DNA from 3 places in the Streptomyces sp. NPDC015125 genome. Region 1 is predicted to be linked to each of the others. Evidence: riboswitches for the same ligand, from Rfam matches in the RefSeq annotation. Region 1 holds a riboswitch; each other region holds the start of a gene.
What was found. A riboswitch is a leader RNA that binds a small molecule or an ion and turns the genes downstream of it on or off. The one in region 1 is predicted to bind cyclic di-AMP.
Positions count from the first base shown of each region.

Region 2: it holds a riboswitch for cyclic di-AMP, as region 1 does, so the genes downstream of both, ACF088_RS37285 (transglycosylase family protein) here and ACF088_RS32260 (M23 family metallopeptidase) in region 1, are expected to answer to the same signal.
Region 3: it holds a riboswitch for cyclic di-AMP, as region 1 does, so the genes downstream of both, ACF088_RS07070 (C40 family peptidase) here and ACF088_RS32260 (M23 family metallopeptidase) in region 1, are expected to answer to the same signal.

Region 1 is NZ_JBIBVF010000021.1:119,622-126,921, forward strand. It holds gene ACF088_RS32250 (M16 family metallopeptidase) at 1-98, shown strand, start outside; gene ACF088_RS32255 (M16 family metallopeptidase) at 137-1,519, shown strand; cyclic di-AMP (ydaO/yuaA leader) riboswitch at 1,731-1,886, shown strand; gene ACF088_RS32260 (M23 family metallopeptidase) at 1,899-2,678, shown strand; gene ACF088_RS32265 (GntR family transcriptional regulator) at 2,941-3,630, shown strand; gene ACF088_RS32270 (HPr family phosphocarrier protein) at 4,069-4,350, opposite strand; gene ACF088_RS32275 (GNAT family N-acetyltransferase) at 4,573-7,300, shown strand, end outside.
Region 2 is NZ_JBIBVF010000029.1:11,936-19,235, forward strand. It holds gene ACF088_RS37275 (cytochrome P450) at 1-618, shown strand, start outside; gene ACF088_RS37280 (transglycosylase family protein) at 916-1,896, shown strand; cyclic di-AMP (ydaO/yuaA leader) riboswitch at 2,107-2,319, shown strand; gene ACF088_RS37285 (transglycosylase family protein) at 2,327-2,998, shown strand; gene eno (phosphopyruvate hydratase) at 3,356-4,642, shown strand; gene ACF088_RS37295 (septum formation initiator family protein) at 4,799-5,251, shown strand; gene ACF088_RS37300 (DUF501 domain-containing protein) at 5,352-5,930, shown strand; gene ACF088_RS37305 (exopolyphosphatase) at 5,927-6,895, shown strand.
Region 3 is NZ_JBIBVF010000002.1:453,746-461,045, forward strand. It holds gene ACF088_RS07045 (adenosylmethionine--8-amino-7-oxononanoate transaminase) at 1-996, opposite strand, end outside; gene bioB (biotin synthase BioB) at 989-2,170, opposite strand; gene ACF088_RS07055 (8-amino-7-oxononanoate synthase) at 2,327-3,553, shown strand; gene ACF088_RS07060 (LysR family transcriptional regulator) at 3,711-4,625, opposite strand; gene ACF088_RS07065 (LysE family translocator) at 4,697-5,365, shown strand; gene ACF088_RS07070 (C40 family peptidase) at 5,652-6,125, opposite strand; cyclic di-AMP (ydaO/yuaA leader) riboswitch at 6,130-6,329, opposite strand; gene ACF088_RS07075 (hypothetical protein) at 6,608-6,916, opposite strand; gene ACF088_RS07080 (ATP-dependent Clp protease proteolytic subunit) at 6,922-7,300, opposite strand, start outside.

The DNA of each region.
Region 1 (7,300 bases):
AGGCCCGGCTGCGCCCCGACAACCGCGCGGTGCTCGTCTACGAGCCCACCGAGCCGACCGACGCCGCCGAGACCGAGGAAGGGGAGGCGGACCAGTGAGCGACGCCACCACCCACGCCGATTCCCCCGTGAGCAGCATGGACTTTCACCCGCAGCCCCAGGGCGGCGCGCCCAGGCCGTGGGCCTTCCCGGCCCCCGACCGCAGCCAACTGCCCAACGGGCTCACCCTCCTGACCAGCCACCGCCCCGGCCAGCAGGTCGTCGCCGTCGAGATCAACCTCGTCGCTCCGCTGGAGGCCGAACCCGAGGGCCTGGACGGCGTCGCCACGATCATGGCGCGTGCCCTGTCCGAGGGCACCGACAAGCACGACGCGGAGGAGTTCGCCGCCGAGCTGGAGCGCTGCGGCGCCACCCTGGACGCGCACGCCGACCACCCCGGCGTACGGGTCTCCCTCGAGGTGCCGGCGTCCCGGCTGCCGCGTGCGCTCGGTCTGCTCGCCGACGCGCTGCGCGCGCCCGCCTTCCCGGAGAGCGAGGTCGAGCGGCTGGTGCGCAACCGTCTCGACGAGATCCCGCACGAGCTCGCCAACCCGGCCCGGCGTGCGGCGATGGCACTGTCCAAGGAGCTCTTCCCGGCCACGTCCCGTATGTCACGGCCGCGCCAGGGCACCGAGGAGACCGTCGGACGCGTCGACGCCGCGGCCGTCCGCGCCTTCTACGACGCCCACGTACGGCCCGCCACGGCCACTGCCGTCATCGTCGGTGACTTCACCGGGGTCGACCTGGACGCCGCGCTCGCCGAGACGCTCGGCGCGTGGAGCGGCTCGACGGCCGAGCCGCTGAAGGCCTCGCCGATCGTCGGCGACGACACCGGCCGTGTGGTGATCGTGGACCGCCCCGGCGCCGTCCAGACGCAGCTGCTCATCGGGCGTATCGGTGCCGACCGGCACGACCGGGTGTGGCCCGCACAGGTCCTCGGCACGTACTGCCTGGGCGGCACCCTCACCTCCCGTCTGGACCGTGTTCTGCGCGAGGAGAAGGGTTACACCTACGGGGTGCGCGCCTTCGGCCAGGTGCTTCGCTCCACCGCTCCCACGTCCCCCGAGGGGGCCACGGGTGCCTCGCTGCTCGCCATCAGCGGGTCGGTCGACACCGCCTCCACCGTCCCGGCGCTCGACGACCTGTGGAACGTGCTGCGCACCCTTGCGGCAGAGGGGCTGACGGACGACGAGCGGGACGTCGCCGTACAGAACCTCGTCGGGGTCGCGCCGCTGAAGTACGAGACCGCGGCAGCCGTCGCGGGCACCCTCGCCGATCAGGTCGAGCAGCACCTGCCGGACGACTTCCAGGCGCAGTTGTACGTCCGCCTCGCGGAGACCGGCACGGTCGAGGCGACTGCGGCGGCCGTCAACGCCTTCCCCGTGGACCGGCTGGTGACGGTCCTGGTGGGCGATGCGGCGCAGATCGCCGAGCCCGTCAAGGCGCTGGGCATCGGTGAGGTGACGGTCGTCAGCGGCTAATTTCCTCATGTGACGGAAGGTCACATATCGACAAAGCAACTCCCGTGGCGATGGTCTGCCGCGGGAGTTGCCGTATGTCCGGTTTGTTGCGGCCGGCGCCTCGGTTCTTGTGGCATCCCGCACAAAAAAGCGGTTCTGTTTGCCGATTGAAAGTTGCCCCGTTTAGCGTCGGTCCGGCTGTTCGTCACAAGTCCGCCACAACCGTGGCACCGGACAGTCATCGCCGAGTCCCCGTACGGCGCGAGCCAGGGGAGCCGGGGACCCAGAGTCCCTTGGGGTGAATCGGACTCCCCTCCGGAGGAGCCCGTAGGAGACCTTCCTGCTCCGAACCCGTCAGCTAACCCGGTAGGCGAGAAGGAGGGAAAGGACAAGCCAGTACATGGCGTTCATCCGTGCCACCGGGAAGCACCGTCGTACGAGCCGCCCCGTTCGGACGACCCGCAACATCGCCGGCATAGCCACCCTCGCGGCCGGCGGTGTGGTCGCCTCCGTGGCCTCGCCGGCGCTGGCGGCCACGGACGAGGCCCGCACCCACGACACCGGTCTGCAGCAGGCCGTCGTGCTCGGTGACGAGCTCGCCAACCACGTCGCGGCCCAGGCCGACGCGCAGCAGGCCGAAGCGGAGGCCGCGGCGGCGAAGGCGAAGGCCGAGGCCGTGGCCAAGAAGCAGGCCGAGGAGGCCAAGCGGCGCGTCGAGGCCGCGCGCAAGGCCAAGGAGCGCGCCGCCCGCGAGGCGGAGCGCAAGCGCCTCAACACCTTCGTAGCCCCCGTGGCGGACTCCTACGTGTCCACCTCGTACAAGGCCTCCAGCGGCCTGTGGTCCTCGGGCAGCCACACCGGCATCGACTTCCACGCAGCCTCCGGCACCTCCGTTCACGCCGTCGGCACGGGCACCGTCGTCGAGGCAGGCTGGGGCGGCTCGTACGGCAACAACATCGTGATCAAGATGAGCGACGGTACGTACACCCAGTACGGTCACCTCTCGTCGCTCGGCGTCTCGGTCGGCCAGCACGTCACCCCGGGCCAGCAGATCGGCCTCTCCGGTGCCACCGGCAACGCCACCGGCCCGCATCTGCACTTCGAGGCCCGTACCGGCGCCGACTACGGCTCGGACATCGACCCGGTCGCGTACCTGCGCTCGCACGGCGTCAACGTCTGATCTCCCGCCCCGTCCGGTTGCGCGCCTCCAGGGGCCCGCGCCGCACGAGCATCCGCCCGAAGCCCCGGCTCCACGGCCGGGGCTTCGGCGTATCCGGCGCCGCGGTCGGTGTGCAGGGGATACGCCGCGCCCCCGCCAACTTCCGGCCAAAAAATTTCCATGAATAACCGGAGTCCGCCGGAAAGGCGTTCCGGTCGAATAGAGTCACGGAAAAGTCGCCGACCGGCGGCGTTTCCAGGGGATTACGGCGGAGGCACGGAAGATGCGAGGCCATATTTCCGCTCATGCGGTGTGCACGGCGATTCGCGATGACATCGTCTCCGGTGCGCTGGCGCCGGGGAGCCGGCTGATCGAAGAAATCCTTGCGGCCCGGTACGGCGTCTCCAGGGTGCCGGTCCGTGAAGCGCTGCGGACCCTGCAGTCCGAAGGGTTTGTCACCACCCGCCACCACGCGGGCGCCTGCGTCGCCGAGCTCACCGACCAGGAGGCCGCCGATCTCCTCGACGTCCGCGCCCTGTTGGAGCCGCTGGGCGCCGCCCGCGCGGCCGCCCGCCGTAGCCCGGCCCACCTCAAAGTGCTCCGCGGCCTGGTACGGCTCGGCCGAGAGCGGGCCCGTCACGGCAGTCCAGCGGATCTGCGCCAACTGGACGGATGGTTCCACGAGACGCTGGCCCAGGCGGCCGGCAGCCCCAGTCTGACGGCGCTGCTGACCCAGCTGCGGCGCAAGATCGAGTGGGTGTACATCGTGGAACTGCCCGCCCGTACAGGGGAGTCGTGGGACGAACACGGTGCGGTCCTGGACGCGGTGGCCCGGGGGGATGCGGAACGGGCCCGCGCCCTGATGGCGGCTCATGTCGAGCGCTCCCTCCCGGTGTACCGGCTCCGTCGCCCCGCCAAGGCAGAGGTGAGGGATCCGAAACCGCCCGTCAACACGGCCCGCGCCCGCCCTTAACAATCGCCCCGTATACAAAGAAGTGCGGAATGGGCTTCGGGGTACGGGATTGCGTTTTCGTCCCCGCCCACCTTCCGTGTGTATTTGTGCTGCCATACGCGCTGTCATATGTGCGGCACCGGAGGCATGGAATAGCGCCCGCTTCTTTGCGTCCTCGATATCAAGGCACCGTTTTTGATATCGGGGCATCCGGGTATCCGGAAATTCTGCGTCCGGGTCGCGGTCGGTCATGCCCGTACGGGCTCGGTCGCGAGCGCGCGCACCGATATCCCGGGCGCAGCGAACGGATTCCGGTACAGCCGGCTTCCGGTGGGGCGAAGCTTCCGGTACGGCGAGGGTCCCCGTGCGACGAAGGTCCCGGCACAGCGAAACGGCCCCGCCGCGGCGACCGGTCACCGGTCGCCGCGGCGGGGCCGCAGCAGCAGAAGCTCTGGGGACTCAGACGGTCTCGGGGAGCTCCTCGAGACCCTCGGCGACGAGCTTGGCCAGACGGTCGAGTGCCGCTTCGGCGCCCTCGGCGTCGGAGGCCAGCACGATCTCCTCACCGCCCTGGGCGCCCAGGCCCAGGACCGCGAGCATGGAGGCCGCGTTGACGGGGTTGCCATCAGCCTTGGCGATCGTCATCGGAACGCCGGAGGCGGTGGCCGCACGGACGAAGATCGACGCGGGGCGGGCGTGCAGGCCCTCGGCCCAACCGACATTGACGCGGCGCTCTGCCATGGTGTTGCCCTTCAAAGTCGTGACTGTTGTCTAGACCAGTCTCTCACGCTGCCGGGAGTGCCGGGCAGCCCTTTGTCCTGGCCTTTTGCGGCCATGGGGCTCCCCAAGGGAGGTCCGGCAGGTCGACCGGAGCGTACGTCCCTACGGCATCCTCAGCCTGCCCCGCACCCCGAGCGTACGCGCGCCGAGCCGGTTGTCGGTGGCCGGTCGTACGCTGTCCGCATGCAGAAGCCGCCGGACCACGCGTACCCGACCCACTGGGAAGCCGACGTGGTGCTGCGCGACGGCGGCACGGCGCGGATCCGCCCCATCACCCCCGACGACGCCGAGCGGCTGGTCTCCTTCTACGAACAGGTCTCGGACGAGTCGAAGTACTACCGCTTCTTCGCCCCGTACCCGCGCCTGTCCGACCGTGACGTGCACCGTTTCACCCACCACGACTACATCGACCGGGTAGGACTCGCGGCCACCGTCGGCGGCGAGTTCATCGCCACCGTCCGCTACGACCGGATCAACGACCAGGGGCTGCCCGCCAAGAACCCCGAGGACGACCAGGCCGAGGTCGCCTTCCTCGTCCAGGACGCCCACCAGGGCCGCGGTGTCGCCTCCGCCCTCCTGGAGCACATCGCGGCCGTCGCGCGCGAGCGTGGCATCCGCCGGTTCGCCGCCGAGGTGCTCCCCGCGAACTCCAAGATGATCAAGGTCTTCACGGACGCCGGCTACACCCACAAGCGCACCTTCGAAGACGGAGTGGTCCGCCTGGAGTTCGATCTGGAGCCGACCGAGCAGTCCATGGCCGTGATGCGCGGCCGCGAGCAGCGCGCCGAGGCCCGGTCCGTGCAGCGGCTGCTCGCCCCGGGCTCGGTCGCCGTCATCGGCGCCGGCCGCGCCCCCGGCGGCGTCGGCCGTACCGCGCTGCGCAGCCTCCTGGAATCGGGCTTCACGGGGCGCGTGCACGCCGTCAACCACGCCTTCCCCGAAGACATGCAGCGGCTGCAGCCCGAAGAGGTGCCGGCCGTCCGCACCCTGCGGGAGATCCCCGACCCGGTGGACCTCGCCGTCATCGCCGTCCCCGCGGAAAGCGTCCCGGACGTGGTCCGCGACTGCGGCGAACACGGTGTCCAGGGCGTGCTGATCCTGTCCTCCGGTTACGCCGAGGCGGGCCCGGACGGCCGGGAGCGGCAGCGGGCCCTGCTCCGCCAGGCCCGTTCGTACGGTATGCGGCTCATCGGGCCCAACGCCTTCGGTCTGATCAACACCGCCACCGACGTCCGGTTGAACGCCTCCCTCGCCCCCCGGATGCCCGGCGCCGGCCACATCGGCCTGTTCACCCAGTCCGGTGCCATCGGTATCGCGCTGCTCAGCGGACTGCATGCGCGCGGGCCCGGTGACGGCGGTATCGCGGGTATCTCCGCCTTCGTCTCGGCCGGCAACCGCGCCGATGTCTCCGGTAACGACCTGCTCCAATACTGGTACGACGACCCGGACACCGATGTCGTGATCCTCTACCTGGAGTCCATCGGCAACCCGCGCAAATTCGCCCGGCTCGCCCGCCGCACCGCCGCCGTCAAACCGGTCGTGGTCGCCAAGGGGGCCCGGCACAACGGCACTGCCCCGCCCGGCCACGCCGTGCCCACGGTCCGCGTCCCCGACAGCACCGTCGCCGCCTTGATGCGCCAGGCCGGCGTGATCCGCGTCGACACGGTCACGGAGCTGATCGATGCCGGTCTGCTGCTGGCCTCCCAGCCACTGCCGGCCGGCCCGCGCATCGCCATCCTCGGCAACTCCGAGTCGCTGGCGCTGCTCGCCTACGACGCCTGCCTGACCGAAGGGCTGCGCCCGCAGAGCCCCCGTGTGCTGCCCTCGGCCGCGACACCGGACGGCTTCCGGGCCGCGCTCGCCGAGGCGCTGTCCGGCGACGGCTGCGATGCCGTGGTCGTCACGGCCATCCCCTGGGTGGGGGAGGGGGCCGCCGTCTCCCCGGCCGACAGCGAAGGCGCCGCACTCGCCGCAGCGCTGCGGACGGCCGCCGAGGCGCATCCGGAGAAGCCGGTGACGGTCGTCCACCTCGCCATGGACGATCTGGCCGAGACACTCGCCGCACCCGCACCCGCACCCGCACCCGCACCCGCACCCGCACCCGCGCAGTCGCCCGAGCCCGCGGCCCCCGCCCGGGACGAGCCGGCCCGCCCCGCGGGCCCGACCCCCGCCGCTGCCCGGTCCGCCGAGCCCCCGCAGCCGGCGCACGGCCCACCGAACCGCTCACGCCCCCTGAGCCCCCCGGGGCCGCCGCCCACCCTCGCCGCACGTCAGCCGGACCCGGCCGGCGACGCCGCCACCCCACCCCGGCCCCGCCCGGCGCCGCTCCGTATCCCCGCCTACCCCGCCGCCGAGCGCGCCGTGCGCTCCCTTGCCGAGGCCGTCCGCTATGCCGCATGGCGCCGGGAGGCCGCCGAGCCGGGCCGGGTGCCCGAATACGACGACATCCAGGAGGCGGCGGCCGGCGCCGACATCGAGCGACTCCTCGACCGGCTCACCCCCGACGCCCCCACGGGCCGCTCCGTCCCCGTGCCGTCCCAGGACGCCGAGGCCCTGCTCGCCCGCTACGGCATCCACACCCGGCCCGTCCTGCCGGCCCCCGACCCGGACGCCGCCGTCCGCGCCGCCGCCCGCCTCGGCTATCCGGTGGCCCTGAAGACCACCGCACCCCATCTGCGTCACCGCGCCGACCTCGGCGGGGTGCGTCTCGATATCGCCGGTGAGTCCGAACTCCGCCGCACGTACGGCGAATTGACCGATTTTCTCGGCTCCCCGGAGGAGCTGCGCCCGGTCGTCCAGTCGATGGTGCCGCGCGGCGTCGACACGGTCATCCGTGCCGCCATCGACCCTGCCGCCGGCGCCGTGCTCTCCTTCGGCCTGGCCGGGGCGCCCTCCCAACTGCTCGGCGATA
Region 2 (7,300 bases), on a different contig from region 1:
CTGATCCGGGCCTCGGACCACGGCGAGCACCTCACCGAGAACGAGGTCACCGCGATGGCCTTCATCCTGCTGTTTGCCGGTTTTGAGACGACCGTGAACTTGATCGGTAACGGCCTCTATGCGCTGCTGCGCCACCCGGCCCAGCGCGAGCTGCTGCAGAAGTCGATCACGGCGGGCGACACCGATCTGCTCACCACCGGCATCGAGGAACTGCTCCGTTACGACGGCCCCGTGGAGCTGGCGACCTGGCGGTTCGCGACGCAGGAGCTGACCTTGGGCGGACAGCGGATCGCGAAGGGCGACCCGGTCCTGGTGGTGCTGGCCGCCGCCGACCGCGATCCGGCACGCTTCGCCGAGCCGGATGTCCTGGATCTGACCCGTCGTGACAACCAGCACCTGGGGTACGGGCACGGCATCCACTACTGCCTGGGTGCGCCGCTCGCCCGGCTCGAAGGACAGACCGCTCTGGCGACGCTGCTGACCCGGCTCCCGGACCTCCGGCTCGCCGTGGAACCGGACGCCTTGCGCTGGCGCGGCGGGCTCATCATGCGCGGACTGCGGTCGCTGCCGGTGGAGTTCCCGCCCGAACGCCCTGACCAGCAACAAGGTCAGAAGTGACAGAGAGTCAGGCGCGTGACCTTCGCGTGATCTGCACTACACCGACTTGTGACTACCCGTGACCCCGGCTACCTTTCCACCGACGATCGACGGGCTTCACCCGATCGGCCGAAGCGGTGATGTGGGGGACCGGTGTAACGGTGCGCCTCGTGCGCGTCGGCCGGGCGGGTACCCGTCGAGCAGCTCGCAGAGCTCGTCGTACAACTCAACCGCCGCGCGAAAGGCATCCGCATGCGTTCCGGGAACGGCCGACATCGTCGACCCCGCCAGGCACCGGCCATCTTTGTCACGGCGGGAGTGACCGGCGCAGGTTTCGCCCTGCCGCTGCTCGCCGCGAGTGGCGCTCACGCCGCCGACACCGCGACCTGGGACAAGGTCGCCCAGTGTGAGACCGGCGGCGTCTGGAGCGCGGCTTCGGGCAACAGCTACTACGGCGGGCTGCAGCTCACCCAGGAGATGTGGGACAGCTACGGCGGCTCGGCTTATGCCTCGCGCCCCGACCTCGCCAGCCGCTCCCAGCAGATCGCGGTGGCCGAGTCGATCCTCGACCACCGCGGTCCGGACGTCTGGTCGAGCTGTGCGGTGAGCGCCGGTCTGACCAAGGGCGGCCAGGCGCCGGAGGTCGACCCGGGCAGCACCGCCACTCCCTCGCCCGACCCGTCGGACGCCGACGGCTCGTCGGACCCCTGGGACACGTCCGGCCAGTCCGGCACCCCTGGCGGTTCGGACTCCGCCGGGACGCACGACGGGACCGGCGACGAGCCGTCCGACCCGACGCCTTCGCCCGATGCCTCGGACTCCGCCGGGACGCACGAGCCCGGCGACGAGGCCTCCGACCCGGCAACGCCGGGCGACCGGGCCGACGACCCGTCGCGGTCCGCCGATCCGTCCGACGACCCGTCGCGGTCCGATGAGCCGTCCGATGACTCGTCCGCCGGTCCGTCCGACGGTGGCAGCCGTACGGACACCACCGGCACGCCGCGGGAGACGCCCGCGAAGGGCAAGCACCGCGGCGGCGCGGGCGACGGGGGTGCCGACGACGGCGGCAGGTCCTCCGGGGGCCGGCATGCCTCGCGTGGTGACGCCGAGCGCACCGGCCCGGCGGCCGATGGCGACTACACCGTGCGCCCGGGTGACACGCTGTCAGCCATCGCGGCGGCCCACCGGCTGTCCGGCGGCTGGGCCGCCCTCTATGACCGCAACGAGGACGTCATCGGCTCCGACGCGGACCTGATCAAGCCGGGCCAACTGCTCGATCTCGGGCACAACGCGGGGTAATTCGCCGCCCTTCGCCCGCTTTTGGGAAAGTGAGACAAGGGTCTCGTTGACTGTGGTGGACCCCGGTGTGTGCCGCCTCGGCAAACCGGGGTTCACCTGCGGGTATGTGACCTTCTCGTGATCAAAAACGGTCAACTTGGTTCAGATGGTGGGGTTTGAACCCCAAGGCCATTACTGCTTAACGTCAGGACCGCTCGCCAAAGCGGGCCCTTTGATCACACGCCGAATCCTGCCGGTGATCGGAGGCAGTTGACGCGCAAGCGCCGAAGGCAGGAGCGGGGGACCCAAGGTAAGTGCCGGCCCCACCCGTGAAAGCGGGTCAACCGGCTTGGGGTGAAGCCACGTGCGCCACGCGCACGCGGCCGGGCGATTCTCACAGCCCGAACCCGACAGCTCACCTCGTAGGCGTCGGTGAGGAAACGAACCAACCATGCTGATCATCAAGGGCAAGCACCGTCGTCCGTCCAAGGCCGTCCGCGTCGCCACCCTCGCCGGCATCGCCGGTGCTGCCGTGGCCGTCCCGCTGATGGGCGCCACCTCCGCCTCCGCCGCCTCCGTCTCCACCTGGGACAAGGTCGCCCAGTGCGAGTCCGGCGGCAACTGGTCGATCAACACCGGTAACGGCTACTACGGTGGCCTGCAGTTCTCCAACTCCAGCTGGGCCGCCGCCGGCGGCACCAAGTACGCCGCGCGTGCCGACCTGGCCAGCAAGTCCCAGCAGATCGCCGCCGCCGAGAAGCTCCTCGCCATCCAGGGTCCGGGCGCCTGGTCCTGTGCCGGTGCCGGCAACCTGACCTCCGGTGGCCCCGCCGCCGACGTCGACACCTCCGGCTCCGCGCAGACCAAGTCCGCGCCCCAGCAGGACCAGGGCTCCGCCAAGGCCGAGACGAAGAAGGCCCCGGCCGCCCCCGAGCAGCACGCCTCGCGCTCGACCGAGCGCAAGTCCATGGGCCACGGCAACTACACCGTCAAGGCGGGCGACACCCTCGCCAAGATCGCCAAGGCGCACGGCACCGACTGGAAGTCCGTCTACAAGGCCAACAAGTCGGTCATCGGCGGCAACCCGAACCTGATCTTCCCGGGTCAGAAGCTCAACGTCTGAGTCCCCTCTCACCGGGACCGGGCGGGTTCGAGCGGCGGGCCCCCCTCCTCGGTGAGACCACTTCCTCCGTGAGACCGCCCCGCCCGGCGCGCCCTTCCCCCCAGCGCGTCGCGGCGGGGTTTCTCCTGTCCGGTGCCGTGACCGGGCCGCCGCAGCCGAGGCGGCCGCACGCCGGTGACCGGCTACGTTCCAGGTTTTTTCCCGTTCAGTGAATAGTGCCCTCAAATGTCCCGAGAACTGGGCCTTTGGGAAGTTTTCCGGCCCGTTCCGTCCCACGGAGCGGGCCAAGGGCAGGCGGACGCACCCGGGGCCGTTAGGCTCGTGCGCAGAACGCCAGACACCCACGAAGGAGACAACGTGCCGTCGATCGACGTCGTCGTAGCCCGCGAAATTCTCGACTCGCGAGGTAATCCCACGGTCGAGGTCGAGGTCGGCCTCGACGACGGCAGCACCGGCCGTGCCGCCGTGCCGTCCGGCGCCTCCACCGGCGCCTTCGAGGCCATCGAGCTTCGTGACGGCGACCCGAACCGCTACCTGGGCAAGGGCGTGGAGAAGGCCGTCCTGGCCGTCATCGAGCAGATCGGCCCGGAGCTCGTCGGCTACGACGCCACCGAGCAGCGGCTGATCGACCAGGCCATGTTCGACCTGGACGCCACCGACAACAAGGGCTCGCTCGGCGCCAACGCCATCCTCGGCGTCTCCCTCGCCGTCGCGCACGCCGCCTCCGAGGCCAGCGACCTCCCGCTGTTCCGCTACCTCGGTGGCCCGAACGCGCACGTCCTGCCCGTCCCGATGATGAACATCCTGAACGGCGGCTCGCACGCCGACTCCAACGTGGACATCCAGGAGTTCATGATCGCCCCGATCGGCGCGGAGTCCTTCTCCGAGGCGCTGCGCTGGGGCGCCGAGGTCTACCACACCCTCAAGAAGGTCCTGAAGGAGCGCGGGCTGTCCACCGGCCTCGGTGACGAGGGCGGCTTCGCCCCGAACCTGGGCTCCAACCGCGAGGCCCTCGACCTCATCCTGGAGGCCGTCAAGCAGGCCGGTTACGCCCCCGGCCAGGACATCGCGCTGGCGCTGGACGTCGCCGCCTCCGAGTTCTACAAGGACGGCAAGTACCAGTTCGAGGGCAAGGACCGCTCGGCCGCCGAGATGACCGAGTACTACGAGGAGCTGGTGGCGGCCTACCCGCTGGTCTCCATCGAGGACCCGCTGTTCGAGGACGACTGGGCCGGCTGGAAGGTCATCACCGACAAGCTCGGCGCCAAGGTCCAGCTCGTCGGCGACGACCTGTTCGTCACCAACCCCGAGCGCCTCGCCCGCGGTATCGAGGAGGGCTCCGCCAACGCGCTGCTGGTGAAGGTCAACCAGATCGGCTCGCTGACCGAGACCCTGGACGCCGTCGAGCTGGCCCAGCGCAACGGCTTCAAGTGCATGATGTCGCACCGCTCCGGCGAGACCGAGGACGTCACCATCGCCGACCTCGCCGTCGCCACCAACTGCGGCCAGATCAAGACCGGCGCCCCGGCCCGCTCCGAGCGCGTCGCCAAGTACAACCAGCTGCTGCGCATCGAGGAGATCCTCGACGACGCCGCGGTCTACGCCGGCCGCTCCGCCTTCCCGCGGTTCCGCCACGGCAGCTGACCGCAGACGGCCCGCTGCCCGCCCGACCGGGGCAGGGGGCCGATCGGGCGAGACAACCGCCCAGCACCCCGTACGTCCCCGGCGACGGTCCCGTACCGTTGCCGGGGACGTGCCTGCTTGAAGCAGTCAGGCGTCCGTCAGTGAAGGGGAGACGACGTGCCCGCGGACCGGTTCTCGACCGCGACCCGACTCAAGGCGCTCGGCGAGCAGGCCGCCGCCCGCGTCTACCGAGCCCGCCCGCCCCGCCGCAACCGCCTCACCGGCCGCGCCGCCCTGCTGGCGCTGGTGATGTGCTCCCTGGTGGTCGCCCTCGCGTACCCGATAAGGCAGTACGTCTCCCAGCGCTCCGACATCGCCGACCAGCGCCGCAAGGCCCAGGACGCGGGCGCCGCCCTCGACCGGCTGCGCGAGCAGAGGGCCCGCTGGCAGGACCCCGACTACGTACGCCAGCAGGCCCGCCGGCATCTGCACTACGTCATGCCGGGCGAGACCGGCTATATCGTCCAGGACGGCTCCGGCACCGGCTCCGCACCGAAGGGGCCGCAAGCGGCGCAGCGCCCCTGGTACGAGAATCTGTGGGACACCGTCGACGCGGCCGACCGGCGGTAGCCCCCGGCTGCCCGTACCGCCGCCGGACGGCAGCCCGTAGTGTCGGGGCCGGACGGCCCGCCCCGCCGCCACCTCACCACTCACCTCACCGAAAGCGCACATGGACACCCCCCCGCCCCAGACCGAGCCCACCGAGCCCACCGACGCGGACATCGCCGCCTTCCGGGAACAGCTCGGCCGCCCGCCGCGCGGCCTGCGCGCCATCGCGCACCGCTGCCCCTGCGGGCAGCCGGATGTCGTCGAGACGGCGCCGCGCCTGGAGGACGGCACGCCCTTCCCCACGCTCTATTACCTCACCTGCCCGCGCGCGGCCTCCGCGATCGGCACGCTGGAGGCGAACGGCGTGATGAAGGAGATGACCGAGCGGCTGGCGGCCGACCCTGCGCTGGCCGCCGCCTACCGGGCCGCCCACGAGGACTACATCCGGCGGCGGGACGCCATCGAGGTGCTGCAGGGCTTCCCGAGCGCGGGCGGTATGCCCGACCGGGTCAAGTGCCTGCATGTCCTCGTCGGCCATTCGCTGGCCGCCGGGCCGGGCGTCAACCCGCTCGGCGACGAGGCCCTGGCGATGCTGCCGGAGTGGTGGAAGAAGGGGCCGTGCGTGACCCCCTGCCAGGACACCTGTGACGGCCCGGACGCCCCCGGAGCCCAGGACGCTGCCGAAGGAGACGCCAAGTGAAGCGGGTCGCCGCCATCGACTGCGGTACGAACTCCCTCCGGCTGCTGGTCGCGGACGTCACGGTGCCCGATGGCGCCGTCGGCCCGGGGGCGGCGGGTGAGCTGAAGGACCTCGACCGCCGGATGGAGATCGTCCGGCTGGGACAGGACGTGGACCGCACCGGGCGGCTGGCCCCCGAGGCGCTGGAGCGCACCTTCGCGGTCTGCCGCGAGTACGCCGCAGTGATCAAGGGGCTGGGCGCGGAGCAGATCCGCTTCGTGGCGACCTCCGCCTCCCGGGACGCGGAGAACCGTGAGGACTTCGTCCGCGGCGTGCGGGACATCCTGGGCGTGGAGCCCGAGGTGATCACCGGCGACCAGGAGGCGGAGTTCTCCTTCATCGGCGCCACCAAGGAGCTCACCGGCCGCGCGGATCTCAAGCGGCCCTTCCTGATGGTCGACATCGGCGGCGGCTCGACGGAGTTCGTGCTCGGCGCCGACTCCGTCCGCGCCGCGCGCTCGGTGGACGTCGGCTGTGTACGGATGACCGAACGGCACCTGGTGCACGGCGGTGAGATCAGCGACCCGCCGACCCCGGGGCAGATCAGCGCCATGAAGGCCGATATCGCCGCGGCGCTGGACCGGGCCGCGGAGACCGTCCCGCTGGACGAGGCCGCCACCCTCGTGGGCCTGGCCGGCTCCGTGACCACGGTCGCCGCGATCGCGCGGGGCCTGGAGGGGTACGACTCCGGGGCCATCCACCACTCCGTGATCTCGCTGGCCGAGGTCCGCGAGATCACCGAGCGTCTGCTGTCCTCCACCCATGCCGAGCGCGCGGCCATCCCCGTGGTGCACCCGGGCCGGGTCGACGTGATCGGCGCGGGTGCGCTGGTGCTGCTGTCGATCATGGAGCGGACGGGTGCCGGGGAGGTCATCGCCAGCGAGCACGACATCCTCGACGGCATCGCCTGGAGCCTCGCCGGCTGAGGGGCGCAAGAGAAGCGGCAGAGGCCGGCAACGGCCTCTGCCGAGGAGCCTTTTGAGCGGGTGCGATGCCCGTCCGAGCGCACTTCAGGGGCTCCGGAAGGCTCCGGGGAGGGGTCGGCGGAGGGGGCGGCGGAGAAAGTTCGTGAAATCCTTCACATGAAAAAGCCTCCCGTTGGGCGAACAATCTGATCGTCCGACCCTCATTCGAAGGCTCCAGGGCGTCTCGACCCGGAAAATGCGCGGCTGCCGGTGCGCGGGCGGTGTGCTCACGGAGATGGTGGTTCACCCGTTCGGCGGGCGACAATCCCTGATCAACAGGGGTCTCCAACGCCTTGCGTCATACGGTGGTTCCGGTTTGGACTATGGCGTCGGTCACGAAGCCGGCGGAGTGTAGCAGATGCCTCC
Region 3 (7,300 bases), on a different contig from region 1:
GGCCTCGGCGACGGCAGCGGCGAGCGGATTGCCCATGAACGTGGGGCCGTGCGCCAGCACCGGCAGTGCCCCGCGGGAGATGCCGTCGGCGATGGCCGTGGTGCACAGCGTCGCCGCCAGGGTCAGATAACCGCCGGTCAGGGCCTTGCCGAGACACATCACATCGGGTGCGACGGCCGCGTGGTCGGCGGCGAAGAGCGCGCCCGTACGGCCGAAGCCGGTGGCGATCTCGTCGAAGACGAGCAGCACGCCGTGCTCGTCGCAGGCCTCCCGCAGCACCCGCAGGTAGCCGGGGGAGTGGAACGACATCCCGCCCGCTCCCTGCACCACGGGCTCCACGATCACCGCTGCCAGCTCCTCGGCGTGCCGGCCGATCAGCTCCCGCAGATGTGCCGCATACGCCGCGTCGGGCGCGGCGTCGAAGCCGGCCGGCGGTGCGTCCGCGAAGATCTGCCGTGGCAGCACCCCCTGCCACAGCTCATGCATACCGCCGTCCGGGTCGCAGACCGACATCGGCTGCCAGGTGTCGCCGTGATAGCCGCCCCGCCAGGTCAGCAGCCGCTGTTTGCGCGGCTTGCCGAGCGAGCGCCAGTACTGCAGGCACATCTTGACGGCGACCTCGACCGACACCGAACCGGAGTCGGCGAGAAAGACATGCTGCAGCGGCTCCGGGGTGAGGTCGACCAGCCGCTTCGCCAGCCGCACGGCGGGCTCATGGGTGAGCCCGCCGAACATCACATGGCTCATCCGCTCCAGCTGGCCCCGTGCGGCGTCGTTGAGCACCGGGTGGTTGTAGCCGTGCACCGCCGACCACCAGGAGGACATCCCGTCCACCAACTCGTCCTGGCCCTCGACCGGTTCGGCCAGCCGGAGCCGGACGCCGGATGCCGACTCCACCAGCAGCGGTGCGGCCTTGCCGGGCATCGGCCCGTAGGGATGCCACACATGCTGCCGGTCGAGCGCGAGCAGCGCGCCGGGGGTGAGTGGCTCAGGCATTGGGCGGAAGGTCGGTACCGGCGCCGCGGCGGCGCACCGATACCAGGTCGCGGCGGGTCTCGTCGGACGGTGCCGGGACGGTGGCGGCCGGGGTTCCGGCGCCATCGGTGGCCGCCGGGGCACCGGCGTCCTCGGCGGCGGCCCCGGTGACCGCTGCGTCGCCGCACGGCCTGCGGTGCTCGGGCAGCGTCGTGGTGTCCGAGCCCTCGACCTCGAAGCCGGCGTCCTCGATCATCGCGAGGTCGTCCTTGCCGGCCTGCCCCTCGCTGGTCAGGTAGTCGCCCAGGAAGATGGAGTTGACCAGGTGCAGGGCGAGCGGCTGCAGGCTGCGCAGATGCACCTCACGGCCGCCGGCCAGCCGCACCTCGATGTCCGGGCAGACGAACCGCACCATCGCCAGGATGCGCAGCGCCCGCTGCGGGGTGAGGTTCCATTCCTTGGCGAGCGGGGTGCCCTCGAAGGGGATCAGGAAGTTCACCGGGACGGAGTCCGGGTCCAGCTCCCGCAGCGCGAAGACCACATCGACGAGATCGGCGTCGCTCTCGCCCATACCTGCGATCAGCCCGGAGCAGGCGGACATGCCGGCCGCCTGGGCCTGCTGGACGGTGGACACCCGGTCCGAGAAGTCGTGTGTGGTGCAGATGTCGCCGTAGGTGGCTTCCGAGGTGTTGAGGTTGTGGTTGTACGCATCGGCGCCCGCCGCGCGCAGCCGCCCCGCCTGGCCGTCGGAGAGCAGACCGAGGCAGGCGCACACCTCCACGCCCTCGTTCTGCTCCTTGATGGCGGAGATGGTCTCCGAGACGCGGTCCACGTCCTTGTCCGTCGGGCCGCGGCCACTGGCCACCAGACAGACCCGCTTGGCGCCGCCGGCCACCCCGGCCGCGGCCGCCTTGGAGGCGTCGTCGGGCTTGAGCCAGGTGTACTTGAGGATCTCGGCCTTCGACCCCAGCCGCTGGGAGCAGTACGAGCAGTCCTCGGGGCACAGGCCCGACTTGAGGTTGACGAGATAGTTGAGTTTGACCCGCCGCCCGAACCACTGGCGGCGCACCTTTCCGGCCGCGGCCACGACATCGAGCAGTTCGTCATCGGAGGTGGCCAATACGGCCAGTGCCTCTTCGCGGGTCGGCAACTCGCGCCGCAGTCCCTTGTCCACCAGTGTGTTCAGCAGGTCCATGGCGTTGATCCTCGCGTACGCCACCGTCCCCGGCAAAGGAGGATTCCCACAAGGAGCCACGATCGAGGTGTGTGTATCGCCACACCGTGGGCCTGCGGAACGACCGCTAACGTCTATCGACAGCCCACAATCGAGGCCGACAGACGAAGGACGCCGATGCCGCAGGACTCCGCCCCGCCGCTGCTGTGCGACACCTCCCCGGCGAGGCCCGCCGAGCCTTGTGCCGAGCCGGGCAGCCCGGCGTACGACGCGGCCTTCGACTGGCTGGATGTGGCCAGTGCGGAGCGCCGTCACGCCGGGCTGGTGCGCACCCTGCGTCCCCGCCCGGCCGACTCCCCGCTGCTCGATCTGGCCGGTAACGACTATCTGGGACTTGCCCGGCATCCCGAGGTCACCCGTGGCGCGGCCGAGGCCGCGCACCACTGGGGCGCCGGCGCGACCGGCTCCCGGCTGGTCACCGGCAGCACCGAGCTGCACGCCCGGCTGGAGACGGAACTCGCCGCATTCTGCGGTTTCGAGGCCGCTTTGGTGCTGTCCTCCGGCTATGCCGCAAATCTCGCCGCGGTCACCGCGCTCACCGCCCCCGGCACCCTGATCGTCTCCGACGCCGGCAACCACGCCTCGCTCATCGACGGCTGTCGGCTCTCCCGGGCCCGTACCGAAGTGGCCCCGCACGCCGATCCGCACGCCGTACGCGCCGCGCTGACCGGCCACGACGGCCGGGCGCTCGCGGTGACCGACTCGGTGTTCTCGGTCGACGGGGACGCCGCGCCGCTCCCCGCGCTGGCCGAGGCCTGCCGGTCGCGGGGCGCCGGACTTCTCGTCGACGACGCACACGGACTGGGCGTGCTGGGCGACGGGGGCCGTGGCGCGCTGTGGGCGGCCGGTCTCGCCGGTGACGGTGATGTGGTGACCACCGTGACGCTCTCCAAATCGCTCGGCTCCCAGGGCGGTGTGGTGCTCGGCCCGGCCCGGGTCATCGAGCATCTGGTCAACACCGCCCGGTCGTTCATCTTCGACACCGGTCTCGCCCCGGCGGCGGTCGGCGGCGCCCTCGCCGCGCTCCGGCTGCTGCGCCGCGAACCCCAGCGCGCCACCCGGGCCGTCGCGGTCGCCCAGGGGCTGTACGACCGGCTCACCGCGGCGGGCCTGACGGCGGTACGTCCCGATGCGGCGGTGATCTCCGTCCGCGCCCCGTCGCCGGAAACGGCGCTCCGCTGGGCCGCCGACTGCCGTGCGGCCGGACTCGCGGTCGGCTGCTTCCGGCCGCCGTCCGTACCCGACGGTATCTCCCGGCTGCGGCTCACCGCCCGCGCGGACCTGACGGACGACCAGCTCGACACGGCGGTCGGCACGATCGTGGCCACTGCGCCGACGGACTGACCGGGTGCGGACGGTCTGCGCCCGGCGACCGTCCGCACCCCGGCACGGCGGCCGCCCCGGTGGCAGGCCGCCGTCCGCCACGGCAACCGCCGTCCGCAGCGGCCGTCATACGCCGCAGCAGCCGTCATGCCCGTCGTCACGCCGCGGACGTCCGTCGTCACGGCCCGGGCGAGTGGCGGAGGAAAGCCCCGCGCAACAGGGCCCGCAGGGTGTCCGCGGCGGGGGTGCCTCGGGGGCGGTAGGCCACCGAGATCCGGCGGTGCAGCTCCGGTGGGCCCAGCCGGCGGACCCCCAGCGGCGTCATCGACCCCTCCGCCACCATCTCCGGGACCACCGCCACCCCGAGCCCGGCGCTCACCAGCGCACACACCACCGCATAGCTCGGCGACTCGCAGCGCACCGCCACACTCGCCCCGGCGGCCGCCAGCGCGGCCTCCACGCCGCGCCGGTTGGGGTTGGCCGGCGCCATGCTGACCAGTGGCTGACCGGCCAGCTCGGCAAGCGGCAGTCGTCCGGAGCCCGCCGACAGGGCATGACCGGGCGCCGTGACCAGCACCAGCTCCTCGGTCAGCAACGGCTCCAGACGCACTCCCTCCGGCGCCGGCATCGCCTCGCCCGGCACATACTCGTGCGTCAGCGCCAGATCGACCTCACCCAGCGCCACCGCCGCGCTCGCCTGCGGCGGGACGTACTCCGTCACGCTCAGCTCCACATCGGGGTGCGCCCGCCGGAACGCGCTGAGCGCGGGCGGCAGCAGATGGGTGCCGGCGGTCATGAACGTCCCGACCCGCAGCCGCCCGCCGGACAGCCCCGCCAGCCGGGACAGCTCGTGCCGCGCCTGATCCAGTTCGTCGAGGACCCGCCGGGCCCGTACGAGCAGCAGCTCACCGGCCGCCGTCAGCCGTGCACCCCGATGGTGGCGCACCAGCAGGGCCGCTCCGGTCTCCCGCTCCAGTTTGGCGAGCTGCTGCGAGAGCGCCGGAGCGGTGTAGCCCAGCCGGGCGGCGGCCCGGGTGATCGAACCGGCCTCCGCCACCGCTACCAGGGCGGCCAGCCGGGTGGGGTCGTACATAAGAATCTCTTTAGGCTCACCAAGAACATTGCCAATAGCCATTAAAGCCTCTGACCGGCGAAGCTGCTCTTATGGACGGACAGCTGATCGCCTTCACCGGAGTCGCCGCGGGCATGGTCGCCATGCCGGGCGCGGATTTTGCGGTCGTGGTGCGCAATGCGCTCGACTCTCGCCGGGCGGGGGTGGCGGCCGCCGTCGGCGTCGCGGGCGGGCTGCTGGTGCACACCGCCCTGGCGGTGGCCGGTCTCGCGGCGGTGCTGGTCGCCGTGCCCGCACTCTTCGGCGCGGTCCAACTCCTGGGCGGCGGCTATCTGTTGTACCTCGGTGCCCGCGCCCTGACCGCGGCTGCCCGGCGTCCGGCGGCCACCACGGACGGCACGGCCCGCACGGCGGCGGACGCACCGGCCGACGGCCGCCCGCCCGCCGCTCGCCCGGGCGCTGCGCAGAGTCTGCGCCAGGGGTTCTTGACCAATGCCCTCAACCCCAAGGCGCCCGTCCTCTTTCTCAGCCTGCTCCCGCAGTTCGTTCCGGCGGGAGCGCCCGCACTGCCCCGTACGCTGCTGCTCGCCACGATGGTCGTCGCCATGGGGCTGGTGTGGTTCCCCGCCGTCGCGCTGCTGGTCGACCGGCTGGGCGTCTGGTTGCGCCGCCCCTCGGTGGCCCGGGCCCTGGAAGCCACCACCGGTGCGCTGCTCACGGCTCTGGGAGGCATCCTGCTCGTCGAGCTGGCGGTGTCCTGAGGGCGGTGCACCCAGGGCTGTTCCACGGGGGTGTGGCGGGCAAGGACCCGGCGACCGGCAGGGGGCAGGACGGCCCCGCGCCCCGCGGCGAGGGCCGGGGCGGCAGCGTCACCGATCCATCCGCGGGCGGGCCGTTCCCACGGCGGGCAATGCCCACGGCGGGCAATGCCCTCGGTGGGCATTCCCCACCGAGGCGGACGCGGCAGCCCGCTGCGTGGCGAAGCGAGCCCGGTCAAATCGGCCGTACACCCTGGCAATTGACCGATCGTGAGAGGACTGCCCAGGGTCAGCCCACCCGCCCGTACCAGACCGAACGGCTCCAGATCCGTTCCAGCCGCACCACGCTCCCGGCCTTGGGCGCATGCCACATCCGGCCCCGGCCCGCGTAGATGCCGACGTGGTAAATGCCGCTGCGCGAATGGAAGAAGACCAGATCGCCGCTTCGGCGCGCGCCGGCCGGGATGTGCCGGGTGCGGCCGTACTGCGCGGCGGCGGTGCGTGGCAGCAGCCGGCCGGCGCGTTTGAACGAGTACAGCATCAGCCCCGAACAGTCGAAGGCGTGCGGGCCCTGGGCGCCGTACCGGTAGGGGGCTCCGCTCTTGGAAGCCGCGATCCGCAGCGCATGCGCGGACACGGATGCGGCTTCGGCATTCCCGGCCGCTCCTGGAGCGACGCTGGTCCCGCCGAGCGTGACCAGCGTCAGAGCGGTGACGGTGCCGGCGCGCGCCAGCAGATTCGGCGTATGCATGCGCATGGTCATGCGCAAACCCTTCGTCAGCCGCCTGCGAAGGAAGACCTGTCGGGTTCGGGCAGGCGAAGATGCCCGGCCGTGCGTACGGCTTCACCCCAAGGAGCCCTCGGCCGTGTAGGCCGGGACCCCGTCCTGCTCGGGTCCTCCGCTCCCGCCGGTCCACGTCGTCGACCGGACGTCCGGCACGGCGGCGGGATTAGGCGCCCGTCCGGACCGCCCCGTCGCTGTGGCGGGGTCTTGTCGTCGAAGGGATCGTCACGCACCTGGCACCCGAATTCCGAGCTGAAAATGCCGTATGTGAGATGGGTCACAATTGACCCGAATGGTTAGATTTGTTCCCTCAGGTGCCGCGGCGCGGGGTGTTGCACCCCGCGGACCAGGGGCGAAACATCCGGGACCGCAGGAAATGTGCCCGCACCGCGCAATTCGTCGCCTCCTCAGATCGGGTGCGGACGCTACGCCGTCTGCGCAGCCGCTGCGCGTGTGCCGGGTCAGATTTCCTCGGGTGGCGGCATCGCCACCAGCCCGGCCCGGCGCTCGCCGTCCAGCACCCGCAGGGCCCGGGTCAGCGTCGCGCAGTGCAGTTCGCTCTCGCCCCGGCTGTGCATCAGCGTCAGTGCGTCCCGTAGCCGGGTCGCCTTGCCGACCAGCGCCTGGGCGGCCCGCAGCCCGCTGTAGGTGCCACCGCAGCGGGCCGGGTTGATCCGGCCGAGCAGGTCGAGCACCTCCAGGTAGCTGTCGACGAGTTCACCCTCCGCGCGGGTCAGTGCGGGCAGCGGCGGCGGTTCGGGCGGCAGCATCGGGCTCACCGCGCCACGGGCTGGAGCGCCGACGGCTTGCGGTTGCGGGTGATCTGGTCGATCAGGCCGTACTCCTGGGCGGCTCGGGAGTCGAAGATCTTGTCGCGCTCGATATCGGTGGCGATCCGCTCCCGGGTCTGCCCGGTGTGCTTCGCCAGCATCTCTTCCAGTACGTCGCGGGTGCGCAGCATTTCCTTCGCCTGGATCTGCAGGTCGCTGGCCTGCCCCTGGACGGGTTCGCTGAACGACGGCTGATGGATCAGGACCCGGGCGCCGGGCAGCGCCAGCCGCTTTCCGGGTGTGCCGGCGGCCAGCAGTACCGCGGCGGAGGAGGCGGCCTGCCCCAGGCAGACGGTCTCCACGTCGCACGACACGAAGTGCATC